Regions from separate parts of the Dietzia sp. MNB45 genome, predicted to be linked through region 3. Evidence: predicted binding sites of a transcription regulator. Region 3 holds the regulator's gene; each other region holds the start of a gene.
What was found. The regulator LexA, encoded in region 3, represses DNA repair genes until DNA is damaged. The targets are predictions, from matches to a motif close to CGAACANNTGTTCG.
Positions count from the first base shown of each region.

Region 1 (4,279 bases), 700 kb from region 3:
TGCGACCGTGGTCCAGCTCTCCCCACTGGTGCCGTGCACCCAGTCGCGCATCTGGTCGACCGCCGCGCCGGCGGCCGAGGCGGCCGACGACGATCCGCGCACCGAGATGATCTCGGCTCCCCGGTTCGCGACCCGCGGGATGAACGTGTCGGCCAGCCACTCCTCGTCGAGCCCGGAGGTGACCGGCTCGCCCCGTCGCGTCAGGTACGACACGTCGGGGAACTGGGTGGCCGAGTGGTTGCCCCAGACCACCACCCCGTCCAGGTCGGCGACCGGCGCTCCCAGCCGGGTGGCGAGCTGGCTGAGCGCGCGGTTGTGGTCGAGCCGCATCAGGGCGGTGAAGCGACCGGCGGGGACGTCGGGCGCGTGTCGGTGGGCGATGTAGGCGTTGGTGTTGGCGGGGTTGCCGACCACCACCACCCGCACGTCGTCAGCGGCGTGGGCGTTGATGGCGCGGCCCTGTTCCCGGAAGATCGCCCCGTTGGCGGTGAGCAGGTCGGCGCGCTCCATCCCCTTGCCGCGCGGCCTGGCGCCCACCAGGAATGCCGCGTTGGCGCCGTCGAACGCGGTGTCCACGTCGTCGGTGATCTCGATCGACTCGACCAGCGGGAGCGCGCAGTCCTCGATCTCCATCGCGACGCCCTCCGCCGCGACCACGGCCGACGGGATGTCGAGCAGACGCAGGCGGACCGGGGTCCCGGGCCCGAACACCAGCCCGGAGGCGAGACGGAACAGCAACGAGTAGGCGATCTTTCCGGCGGCGCCGGTGACGGTCACGGTGGCCGGGGTGGCGGTGACCGGGGTGGAGGTGCTCATGCGGGGCGGACCTTCCGGAGACGACGACGGGGTCGGTTCCCACAGTAGTGAGAATCCGACCCCGCCTCCCGCCTCCGCGGGCGGTGTACACCTGACGTCCACCCGCGCGTCGGCTCGGGGTGGATCGACTCAGGCGTGGATCTCGGCGCCCGTCTTCCGGCGGACCTCGTCGATCGTCACGTCCGGCGCCAGTTCGACGAGCCGGAAGCCCTCCGGCGCGATGTCGAGGACGCACAGGTCGGTGACGACCCGCTGGACGCAGCCCTTGCCCGTGTACGGGAGCGTGTTCTCCTGCATGAGCTTGAGGTCGCCCTTGCGGGTGACGTGGTCCATCATCACGATCACGCGGTCGGCGCCGTGGACGAGGTCCATCGCACCGCCCATGCCCTTGACCATGGCGCCGGGGACCATCCAGTTGGACAGGTCGCCGGACTGCGAGACCTGCATAGCGCCGAGGACTGCGACGTCGACGTGACCGCCGCGGATCATGGCGAAGGACTCCGACGACGAGAAGAACGCCGCCCCCTCCTCGGCGGTGATGGTCTCCTTGCCGGCGTTGATCATCTCGGGGTCGAGCTCGTCGTCCGTCGGGTACGGCCCGACGCCGAGGATGCCGTTCTCCGAGTGGAGGGTCACCTGCACACCCTCGGGAAGACAACCGGGGATGAGGGTGGGCATACCGATACCGAGGTTGACGTATTGGCCGTCGGTGAAATCCGCGGCGATGCGGGCCGCCATCTGCTCGTGGGTCCAGCTCATGGCTCAGGCCTCCCTGGTGGTGCGGATCTCGACGCCGGTCTCCTGGCGGCCGACCTCGACGATCCGTTGGACGAAGATGCCGGGGATGTGGACGTTGGCCGGGTCGATCCCGCCCGGCTCGACGACCTCCTCGGCCTGCACGATCGTGATCCGACCGGCCATGGCCACGTCCGGGTTGAAGTTGCGGGCCGTCCCACGGAACTGCAGGTTGCCCATGGTGTCGGCCCTGTGGGCGTGGACCAGGGCGAAGTCGGTGACGATCCCGCGCTCGAGGACGTACTGTTCGCCGTCGAAGACCCGGACCTCCTTGGGCTCGGACGCCTTGGCGACGCCCCCCTCGCCGTCGTAACGCAGTGGCAGGCCCCCGTCGGCGACCATCGTGCCGACGCCGGCCGGGGTGTAGAAGGCGGGGATGCCGGCGCCTCCGGCCCGCATGCGCTCGGCGAGCGTGCCCTGCGGCGTGAGCTCCACCTCGAGCTCGCCGGAGAGGTACTGGCGGGCGAACTCCTTGTTGGCGCCGACATACGAGGCCGTGGTCCGGGTGATCCGGTGCGATTCCAGAAGTTTGCCCAGGCCGAAACCGTCGGTCCCGCAGTTGTTGCTCACCGTGCTCAGGTCGGTGGCGCCCTGCTCGAGGAGCGCGTCGATGAGGACGGCGGGGATGCCGACCAGACCGAACCCGCCCACGGCCAGGGAGGCACCGTCGGGGATGTCCGCGACCGCGTCCGCGGCCGACGAGAAGATCTTGTTGGTCATGTCACGAACCCTATCCGGTGTTCGCATCTTGTACAAGTGTTCGCTCCTCGTACGATATGCGGGTATCGTGGGTCAGGTACCGACGTGGAGCGCCTGCGCCCGAGCGCACCACACACCACGCAACGCACCGCCCGCGACCAGACGCACGAGAGGACCGACACCATGCCCGCCACCCTGTCCCACGAGGTCAGCGGACCCCGGTCCGCCGACACCCCCGTCCTCGTCCTCCTCGGATCACTCGGGTCCGACCGTTCGATGTGGGACGCGCAGGCCCGGGACCTGTCCCGCGACCACACCGTGGTCGCGGTGGACCACCGGGGCCACGGCACGTCCGAGGTCGTCCCCGGCCCCTGCACGATCGCCGACCTGGCCGCCGACGTTCTGGCCCTGCTCGACTCGATCGACGTGGACCGGTTCCACGTGGCCGGACTCTCGCTCGGTGGCGCGGTGGCCCAGTGGCTCGCCGTCCACGAACCCACCCGCGTGCTCTCCACCGCCCTCCTGTGCACCGCCGCGAAGTTCGGTGAACCGTCCGGCTGGGCCGATCGCGCCACCGCGGTCCGCGAGGGCGGGACGGCCGCGGTCGCCGACGCCGTCGTCGCACGGTGGATCACCGCCGCGCGGGCCGAGGCCGAGCCCGAGCTGGTCGCCGGGCTCCGCGAGATGGTCCTGGGCACCCCGGCCGAGGGATACGCCTCCTGCTGCGACGCGCTGGCCGGCTGGGACAACCGCGCCGAGCTGGGTCGGATCTCCTGCCCCACCCTCGTGCTCGCGGGGGACGAGGACCCCTCCACTCCCCCGGAGGTACTGCGCGAGATCGCCGACGGGGTGCCCGGAGCGGACTTCGTCGTCGTCTCCCCGGCGGCCCACGTGCCCACCGTCGAGATCCCTGACCGCATCACCGACGTGCTCCGCCGACACCTCGACGCCGCACGAAACACGGGCGCGGCGTGACCCGCCCCGACGTGGTGTCGACCCCGGCCGGGTCCGTGGACGACGGCGGCGACCGCCCGGCCTCCCCCGACTTCGTCCAGTCGCTCGCGCGCGGCCTGGCGGTCATCCGGGCATTCGACGCCCGCCAGCCACGCCAGACCCTCAGTGACGTCGCGCGCAACACCGGACTGACCCGGGCGACCGCCCGCCGCTTCCTCCACACCCTCGTCGAACTGGGCTACGTGGACACGGCCGACTCGGTCTTCTGGCTCACCCCCCGGGTCCTCGACCTTGGGTACAGCTACCTGTCGGCGCTCCCGCTGACCGATCTCGCCCAACCGCACCTGGAGAAGCTCAGCTCGCGACTCGGCGAATCCTCGTCCGTGGCGGTGCTCGACGGCCCCGACATCGTCTACGTGGGGCGCGTCCAGGTGCGTCGCATCATGACCATCGGCATCACCATCGGAACCCGGTTCCCCGCCTACGCCACGTCGATGGGGCGGGTCCTGCTCGCCTCGCTCCCCGCCGAGGACCTCGACGCCTACCTCGCCGCGACGGACCTGCGGGCGCTCACCCCCCACGGCCTCGCCGACGAGTCAGCGCTCCGCGCGGAGCTGGCGCGGGTGGCCGAGCGCGGGTGGTGCGTCGTCGACCAGGAACTCGAGCCCGGCCTGCGCTCGGTGGCCGCACCGGTCCACGACCGCCACGGCGCGGTCAGCGCGGCCCTCAACGTCTCCACCCACGCCGCCCGCTACTCCCCCGACCAGCTCACAGGCGAGGTCATCCCCGAACTGCTGGCCACCGCCCGCGCACTGTCGGCCGACCTCGCCATCGTCAACCGCTGAACCCGAACTGAGGAAAATCCATGCGTGACGTCGTCATCTGCCAACCCCTGCGCACCCCCGTGGGACGCTTTGGCGGGGTGTTCCGCGACCTGGACGCGAACACCCTGGCCACCTGCCTGCTCACCGCCCTCGTCGAGCGCACCGGACTGACCGGAGCCGACGTCGACGAC
Region 1 is NZ_CP163397.1:1,219,791-1,224,069, reverse strand. Features, by position in the region: gene AB5G72_RS06000 (malate dehydrogenase) at 1-816, opposite strand, end outside; gene AB5G72_RS05995 (3-oxoacid CoA-transferase subunit B) at 946-1,575, opposite strand; gene AB5G72_RS05990 (CoA transferase subunit A) at 1,579-2,331, opposite strand; gene pcaD (3-oxoadipate enol-lactonase) at 2,494-3,285, shown strand; gene AB5G72_RS05980 (IclR family transcriptional regulator) at 3,321-4,109, shown strand; gene AB5G72_RS05975 (acetyl-CoA C-acetyltransferase) at 4,130-4,279, shown strand, end outside.
Region 1: a site for LexA is predicted at 2,342-2,355, ahead of AB5G72_RS05990 (CoA transferase subunit A). Genes of this name have one in related genera too.

Region 2 (4,279 bases), 920 kb from region 3:
TGGCCCACAGGCTCGCCACGACCGACACGGTGAGGATGGTCGCGATCACGGCCAGCGAGATGGGGGTCGGAATGTAGAAGACGTCGATCTTGAGCAGCATCTTCGCGCCGACCCACATCAGCACCAGTGCCAGCCCGATCTTGAGGTAGACGAACCGGTGGACCAGATCCGCCAGCAGGAAGTACATCGCGCGCAGGCCCAGGATCGCGAACGCGTTGGCCGTGAAAACCAGGAACACCTCGTCGGTGACCGCGAAGATGGCGGGAATGGAGTCGACGGCGAAGACCACATCGGTCGTCTCGACCAGTACCAGCACAGCCAACAGGGGAGTGGCCATGATCAGCCCGCCCTTACGGACCAGCAGCCGCTGACCGTGGAACGTGTCCGTCATGGGCACCAGCCGGCGGAAGGCCGCGAGAATGCGGGACTGGTCCGGGTTGAGGTGCTCGTCGCGCTGGCGGATCATGCGAAAGCCCGTGTACAGCAGGAATGCGGCGAAAATGTACAGGATCCAGGAGAAGTTCTGGATGAGCAGCGCGCCGCCCGCGATGAAGATGCCGCGGAATACCAGCGCGCCCAGGACGCCGAGGAACAGGACCCGGTGCTGGAACTGGGCGGGCACCGCGAAGTGGGCGAAGATGATCGCCCAGACGAAGACATTGTCCACTGCCAGGGACTTCTCTATGAGATACCCGGCGAAGTACTGCTGGCCTAAGTCCGCGCCCCAGACCGCCCAGACGATCGCGCCGAAGCCGACGCCGAGGGCGATCCAGACGGCAGACCACACCGCGGCTTCCCTGACGCCGATGACATGTGCTTTGCGGTGGGCGACGAGGTCGATGGCCAGCATCACGACGATGAAGGCGATGACCGCGAGCCAGAGCCAGAGAGGGGTGTGCATTATCGGGGACCTTTCGATCAGTGGGTGATCGAAGGTCTCTCCCGGCCTGGTCGGCCCGCGCCGCCGGGCCCGAGGGCCGGAATGACGACGACGCGTGTGAGGGATACTCCCCTTCTGGTGCTGCAAGGTTAGCGGCACCGGCAGGGCGGCGCAACGGCGGATTCGTCACCCTGGCTGCACCCCTTGCCGGTTCGGCACGCTCCGCGCCCGGCTCAGGCGCGGAGCGCAGGGTCAGGCGACCTCGTCGTCGTCACCCACCGCTTCGCCGTCGCCGTCGTCGGCGGGGAGCTCGATGGCCTGCTCGGCAACGTCGGCCGGATTTGCCTCGCGGAAGGGGTCCTCGACGGTCACCTCGGGCTCGTACTCCTCGGGTGCGGTGACTGAATCCGGGCCCGGGGTGTACTCGTCCGGGTCGATACGGTCCTCGGCGATCATCTCGTCCTCCTCCTGGCGCAGGGGCGTGTGCCTCCACCTCTAGCAGCCTCCCGCGAGCGGCGCCAGGGGCGGCGGCAACGAAAGATCGTCTCGCTGGCATCGTCCCGGGTCGAAAGCCTGTTGTGGTCGATGCTTCGGGGGGATCTTGCGGCGTGGAGGGCGCCTGTTGCGACGAGTCCACCTTGCTGGTTGAGGGCTTCTGCGCCAGTCAAGAGGGCTGGGCCTCGGGTGGCGAAATGTCCTGATTCAACCCTTGCGTACTGGAATGTGCGTGCGAATTGTAGAACACAGATTCGATACCGGGTAGGCGGCGCACGGGCAGGGGGTGGGGCACATGGGCGGGAACGAAGACGCCGCGGCCGGTGGCCCGTCCCCATCCCCGTCCGGTGGCTCGCCCTCGTTTGGTGGCGGCGCCGGTTCCGCGGCGCCCTCTTCGTTGTCGGGGTTGCGGGCGGCGGCGCGTGAGGGGTGGATGGGCGAGAATCGTGCGGCGGCACGCCGGTTCGTGGCCTGTTACGAGTTGTTTGTCGAATGCCAGCGCCGGGAGGAGTCCGGGGCGGGCGCGGGTGAGTGCCGGCCCGGTCATGCGGTACTCGATCCGATCGATGTCGCGGCCGGGTACGTGGTGTCGGCGATGGCGATCTCGACGGGCCGGGCCGAACGGATGATCACCTTCGCCCTCGATCTGCACCTGCGGTATCCGGCGATCCTGTCCGCGATGGCGCAGGGGCGGCTGGATCTGCAGGCCGCGAAGATCCTGGCCTCGCAGATGGCCACCGTCCACGTCGATGTGCTCGAGGCGGTGCAGCGGCAGGTCGTCGAGGAGTATCTCGCCGCGATCGAGGGCGGGGTGCGCATGGGCGAGAAAGCCATCCGCGGCAACGTCGATGCGATCATCGCCCGCTACGACGCCAACGGGATCCGCCTGCGCCGTCAGGAAGCGGCCCGCACCCGCGGGGTGCGGTTCCACAAGGGCGTCGACGGCATGTCCAGCGTCTCGGCGATCCTGGCCACCGAGGAAGCCGCCGTCCTGGCCGAGGCCCTCGACCACCGGGTGAAAGACCACAAGTACGCCGACGCCCAAGCCGCCGCCAACACCCAAGCCGACACCGCCGACCCCGGCGGCGGCGCCGGCGCTGGCGGCTCTGGCGGCTCTGGCGGCTCTGGCGAGGTCGAGGATTACTCGATCGCCGAGCGTCGCGCCGACGCCCTGATGTCTCTGGTGTGCGGCGACGCCGCCCCGGCCGGCACCGCGGCCCGCCCCGGCCGCCCCGGCGGGACCGGTGGGGTGGCGTTGCGGCCGAAGGTCACCGTCATCGCCACCGGCAACCACGCCCGCGACGCTGGCGGTGCCCGGGTGGAGTTCACCCGCTCCGGCCAGGCCGCCCTGCAGGCCCTGCTGGACATGCTCGCCACCAGCGACGGAGCCACTTTCGAGCCCATCGACCCGCGCATCGGCGTCGCCGATGACGCCCGCGCCGCCCTGCAGTACCGGCCCAGCGCCGAACTCGCGCGCCGGATCCGGCTACGGGACGGCACCTGTCGCCACCCCGGCTGCGCGATCCCGGCCGAGGCCTGTGATCTGGATCATGTGGTGCCGTTCGATCACGCCGACCCCCAGCGGGGCGGACACACCGTCGAGGGCAACCTCGCCGCGATGTGCCGACGCCATCACCGGTTCAAGACCTTCTCCGACTGGATCTACGACCTGCAGCCCGACGGCACCCTGCTGGTGCGCACCCCGGACGGCACCACCATGCTCACCCGACCCTCCGGCCCACTGGCCGAGTACCGGCGTGAACAGGCGCGCGCCGAAACCGAGGCGTGGACCCGGCAACAACGCCGCAGCCCCGGGCCCACCGGTGACGAGCAGGCCGACGCCGAGCCGACGTTCTGGTCGCGCCGCGCCGCGCGCCACCGCACCGAACGCCGCAACACCGAACGCCGCAAGGCCGAACGCGCCCGCACCTTTGACCCCGCCCCACCCGCCCCCGGGACCGGGACGGGCACCGGGAACGGCACGAGCACAGGCGGCGCCGGTTCCAGCGCCGGCGCGGCCGAGAAAGCCACCCCCGAGAGCGCCAGCCGCTGGTGGGCCCGCAACAAACCCCACCACAGCGACATCGAAAAAGGCATCCGCGCCCTACTCCACGAACGCCTCGACGAACTCATCGACCCACCACCCTTCTGACCTGACCGCGCAGTTTGCGGCGCAGTAGCTGGGTGCCGGGCCCTCACCCCTCCAGTCGAGTCACCACGCCGCGGTCGCCGTCCACTCGTACGCGGTCGCCGGTGCGCAGCGTTCGGGTGGCATCGATGGTGTTGACCACGCATGGCAGGCCGTACTCGCGGGCGACCACCGCGCCGTGAGAGACAGAACTGCCGATATCAGTGACCAGCGCCGCGATCACCGTGAAATACGGAGTCCAGCCCACGTCCGTCACGGGCGCGACCAGGATCTCACCGGGTTGCACCTCCCGGGCATCGACGATCGACCGGGCCACCCGCACCACGCCTTCCACCGTTCCGCGGCTCGCCGGACGGCCCACGATCTCGCCGCCCGCAGCCTCGCGGGGCGGCCGGGCGATCAACGCAGTCGGCCGACCCACCGACACGTCCGGGAACTCGAGCGCGTCCTGGAACGCCAGCGCCTTCCGACGCTCGACAGCCTGCGCGACCAGCTCCTCCGGGGAGGCCGACACGCTGCCGTCCGGGCCGTGGCTCCCGAGTCCGCCGGTCACCGGGCCCGGCGCGCCGACGATCCGCGCCAGCTCGGGCCGGTCGAAGAAGAACACCAGATCCGCATCGGGCAGCCGCCCGGACGCCGAGAGCACCTCGCCCAGATGCCGATAATCGCGCTTCAAGGAGTGCGCCATCAGCGCCATCTTGGACTTGGTCTCCTCGCGGCCCCGCGCACCGGCCCGGGCCCACTGCGCAAGCTGG
Region 2 is NZ_CP163397.1:2,845,521-2,849,799, reverse strand. Features, by position in the region: gene AB5G72_RS13690 (TerC family protein) at 1-901, opposite strand, end outside; gene AB5G72_RS13685 (hypothetical protein) at 1,133-1,336, opposite strand; gene AB5G72_RS13680 (DUF222 domain-containing protein) at 1,809-3,527, shown strand; gene AB5G72_RS13675 (PEP/pyruvate-binding domain-containing protein) at 3,571-4,279, opposite strand, start outside.
Region 2: a site for LexA is predicted at 1,619-1,632, ahead of AB5G72_RS13680 (DUF222 domain-containing protein). Genes of this name have one in related genera too.

Region 3 (4,279 bases):
ACCTCGCCTGTGTGGTCCCCGATCTGGACGCCGCGGGCCTCGCCGGGCTGCCGGTGCAGGAGGCCCCGGTGTATGACCGGGACTTCTTCCCCGACGGCGTCAACATCGAGATCGCCACCCCGATGGTGGACGGTCGGGTCTCCATGCGGGTCCACGAGCGGGGATCAGGGGAGACCATGTCCTGCGGAACCGGAATCGTCGCGACCGCGGTCGCCGCGCTGGCCGACTCGGGGGAGGCGACGGGCGACGTCGTCGTGGTGGTCCCCGGCGGCGAGGTGGAGGTCTCACTCACCGAGGCCGGGTCCTCGCTCACCGGGCCGTCCACACTCGTCGCCCGCGGTCATTACCACCGTGGTCGGTAGCACACCGTCTCGCACGGGACACCGGGGGCCCGGTGTGAGAAGATGAACCCGAATGACTACTGATCACACGGCCGCTGACCGGCCGACACGCGACCTCGATCCGTCCATCGGTGATTTCCAGCTCGAGGAGAGATCCTCGATGCGCCGGGTGGCGGGGCTCTCCACCGAACTCCAGGACGTCAACGACGCCGAGTACCGCCAGCTCCGACTCGAACGGGTCGTGCTCGTCGGTGTCTGGACCGAAGGGTCCGCCGCGCAGGCGGACGCCGCGATGGCCGAGCTCGCCCAGCTCGCCGAGACCGCGGGATCGGAGGTGTGCGACGCGCTCATCCAGCGGCGTGACAAGCCCGATGCCGCCACCTACATCGGGTCGGGCAAGGTCAGCGTCCTCAAGGACGTGATCGCCGCGACCGGCGCGGACACCGTCATCTGCGACGGCGAACTCACCCCTGGACAGTTGCTCGCGCTGGAGAAGGCGGTCAACGTGAAGGTCATCGACCGTACCGCGCTGATCCTCGACATCTTCGCACAGCACGCCACCAGCCGTGAGGGCAAGGCCCAGGTGACCCTCGCCCAGATGGAGTACATGCTCCCCCGTCTGCGTGGGTGGGGCGAGTCGCTGTCCCGCCAGGCGGGCGGTCGTGCCGGGAGCAACGGCGGCGTCGGTCTTCGTGGCCCCGGTGAGACCAAGATCGAAACCGACCGGCGTCGGATCCGCGAGCGGATGGCCCGTCTGCGCCGGGACATCAAGGGGATGAAGCAGGCCCGGGACACCAAACGGCACCGACGGCGTACCACTCCGGTGCCGTCCATCGCCATCGCCGGCTACACGAACGCCGGGAAGTCGAGCCTGCTCAACAGGATCACCGGAGCCGGCGTCCTGGTTCAGAACGCCCTGTTCGCCACACTCGACCCGACGACGCGCAAGGCCGAGTTGCCTGACGGCAGAGCAGTCGTCTTCACGGACACCGTGGGATTCGTCCGACACCTGCCGACCCAGTTGGTCGAGGCGTTCAGGTCCACACTGGAAGAGGTCGTCGACTCCGAGTTGCTCCTCCACGTCGTGGATGGTTCGGACGCCTTCCCGCTCCGCCAGATCGAGGCGGTGCGCAAGGTGATCAACGAGGTGGTCGAGGAGCAGAACGCGGAGCGGCCTCGGGAACTCCTGGTGATCAACAAGATCGACGCCGCGGATCCCGTGGTCCTCACCGAGTTGCACCACGCGCTGCCCGACGCCGTGTTCGTCTCGGCGGTCACCGGGCAGGGTGTCGACGAACTCCTCGAGCGAATCACGCAGATCGTCGCCTCCGGGGACACCGAGGTGACCCTGTCCGTCCCGTACTCCCGCGGGGACGTGGTGTCGCGGGTCCACGCCGAGGGCGCGGTGGTCGAGGAGGAACACACCCAGGACGGAACCCGGCTGGTGGTCCGCCTGCCCGCGTCCGTGGCCGGCGAACTGGACGAGTTCGCCGCCCGCGGTCCACATGACGGCGCCGCCTGACCCCTTCGGGGACGGGCGGCGCGTCGTTCGAACCGGGACTTAGAGTTTCCGGAACACTGTCACGACCTTGCCGAGGATCGTCGCGTGCTCGCCCGGAATCGGGCTGAACGACGGATTGTGGGGCAGCAACCAGACTCCGCTCGAGTCGTTCCGGAAAGTCTTGACCGTCGCCTCCCCGTCGATCATGGCGGCGACGATCTCCCCGTTGTCCGCGACGTTCTGCCGCCTGACCACCACGTAGTCGCCATCGCAGATGGCGGCGTCGATCATCGACTCGCCCACGACCTTGAGCATGAACAGATCACCTGATCCGACGAGGTCCGACGGCAGGGGGAAGATCTCCTCGACGGCTTGCTCCGCGAGGATGGGCCCGCCCGCCGCGATCCGGCCGAGCACGGGGACGTAAACGGGTTCGACCGCGCCGCCCGGACGCTGGGGCTCCGGAGCAGGTGACCGACGGCCCCGTGACTTCTGCCCCGGGACACCGTGGACGTCGACCGCCCGCGGCTTGTGCGGATCCCGCGTCAGGAAGCCCTTCTTCTCCAGCGTGCGGAGTTGATGCGCCACCGACGACGTGGACTGCAAGCCGACCGCGTCCCCGATCTCGCGGATGCTCGGCGGATAACCACGCTCCTTGACGGTGTCGTGAATGTGGAGCAGAACGCTCTTCTGTCGGTCCGTCAGTGACTCGAAATCGGGCTTCGGCATCTCGTGTGGTCCCTTCGGCGAATGGATGTTCGACGTTGTGATCTGTCTACACCCTAGTGCCAAGGACTGCGGCGCGCCACACAGGTGTTCGAAGAAATTCCTCGGTGGATCGTGACTGTGTCGGAGTCGCGTGATACAACTCTAGGGGAGTTCGGATTCGAACAGATGTACTGAGAAACACATACAGGTGTGCGAATCCACATCGCACACCGTATCGAGTAGGGAGCCACCATGACCGTTGTCGCGCTTGAGTCCCACACACGTCCGGCCGCGCGGTGGACCGAGGTCTGCCCCGACGACCATCGTGGACGGGTCGCGCACCTCGACCGGCCCGGTGACGCGTCAGTGCGGTCCACCCGTGCGCCGCGACGCACCCTGGCCCGACCGGAGGGCAGTCGGCCCGCCGTCACGTCCTCGCGTGCGGAGAATCTCGTCCGGCCGCGGGTGGCCGCCCGTCCGGCCGCCGTCACGTCGGTCGCCCCGGGTCGCCGTGTGCTCGTGCGCCCGGTCTCCACGGACCGCGTGCGGGCGTGCCACGTCGAGGCACCGCTGTCCACCGGGGTCGTCGACGACGTGCCGGCCTGGGCACTACTGGCGTGCGGGATCGCATTCGGCGTGATCATGCTTCTCGCAGTGGCCTTCCTCGGTGGACCCGCCTACGCGTGACCGGGCAGCGGGCCTCCTAGAATGGACCGTGGGCGGTGGTCTACCGCCCCCGCGTTCCGTCAGGCACGATCCGGGACGCGTGAACTCCGGTCGACGAAGGGCCCCACGGGAATGTACTGCCCGACATGCCACCACGAGGACTCCCGGGTAATCGACTCACGATCCGTCGACGAGGGTCAGGCGATCCGGCGTCGACGGGAGTGCCCCCGGTGCGGACACCGGTTCACGACGCTCGAGACACCTCTGCTGACGGTTCTCAAGCGTAACGGGGTGACCGAGGCGTTCAGTCGGGACAAGGTCGTCCGAGGTGTCCGCCGCGCGTGCCAGGGACGATCGGTTGACGAGGACGCTCTGCGTCGCCTCGCCCAACAGGTCGAGGACGCTGTGCGATCCGGCGGTGCGTCCGAGGTTCCCGCCCACGAGATCGGGCTCGCCATCCTGGGCCCTCTGCAGGATCTGGACGAGGTCGCTTACCTGCGGTTCGCGTCCGTGTACAAGCAGTTCAGCTCGGCCGACGACTTCGAACGCGAGATCATCGCCCTCCGGGAGCGCCGCACGAGCCGCTGACCACTCGGCGTCATCGGGACGACCGCGGGGCGAGCGCAGACGCCACCGCCTTGTCGATCCGCTCTGCCGATACCGGCCGTGCGGTACCCAGTGACTGCGCGAACAACCCCACCCGGTACTCGGCGAGCATCCACCGCAGGTCCCGGCACACCCGTGCGCCACCCGGCCGCCGTCGCAGCGCGGCGCACGCCTCCTCGACGATCGACTCGGAGCGGTTCAGCTTCGCCGTGAGTTTGCCGTGCCGCGCGGGTGACTTCTCCGCGAGGTCCAACCGGAGGCCGACCGCCCGCACATGTCGCTCCAGATGTGGAAGCACATCCGAGGGATGGCGGGCGAGGAATCCGCGCCCGACGAGGAAGTCCAGTGAAGGACGGACCTCGTCGGCGACATCTGCCGGCGCCTCCGCCAGACGGCCCGACACGGACTGGGCGGCCATCAGCGCGGGAACCGCCGACGAGATCGCGGACGCCACCGC
Region 3 is NZ_CP163397.1:1,923,277-1,927,555, reverse strand. Features, by position in the region: gene dapF (diaminopimelate epimerase) at 1-362, shown strand, start outside; gene hflX (GTPase HflX) at 415-1,863, shown strand; gene lexA (transcriptional repressor LexA) at 1,903-2,613, opposite strand; gene AB5G72_RS09235 (hypothetical protein) at 2,803-3,237, shown strand; gene nrdR (transcriptional regulator NrdR) at 3,349-3,804, shown strand; gene hrpA (ATP-dependent RNA helicase HrpA) at 3,815-4,279, opposite strand, start outside.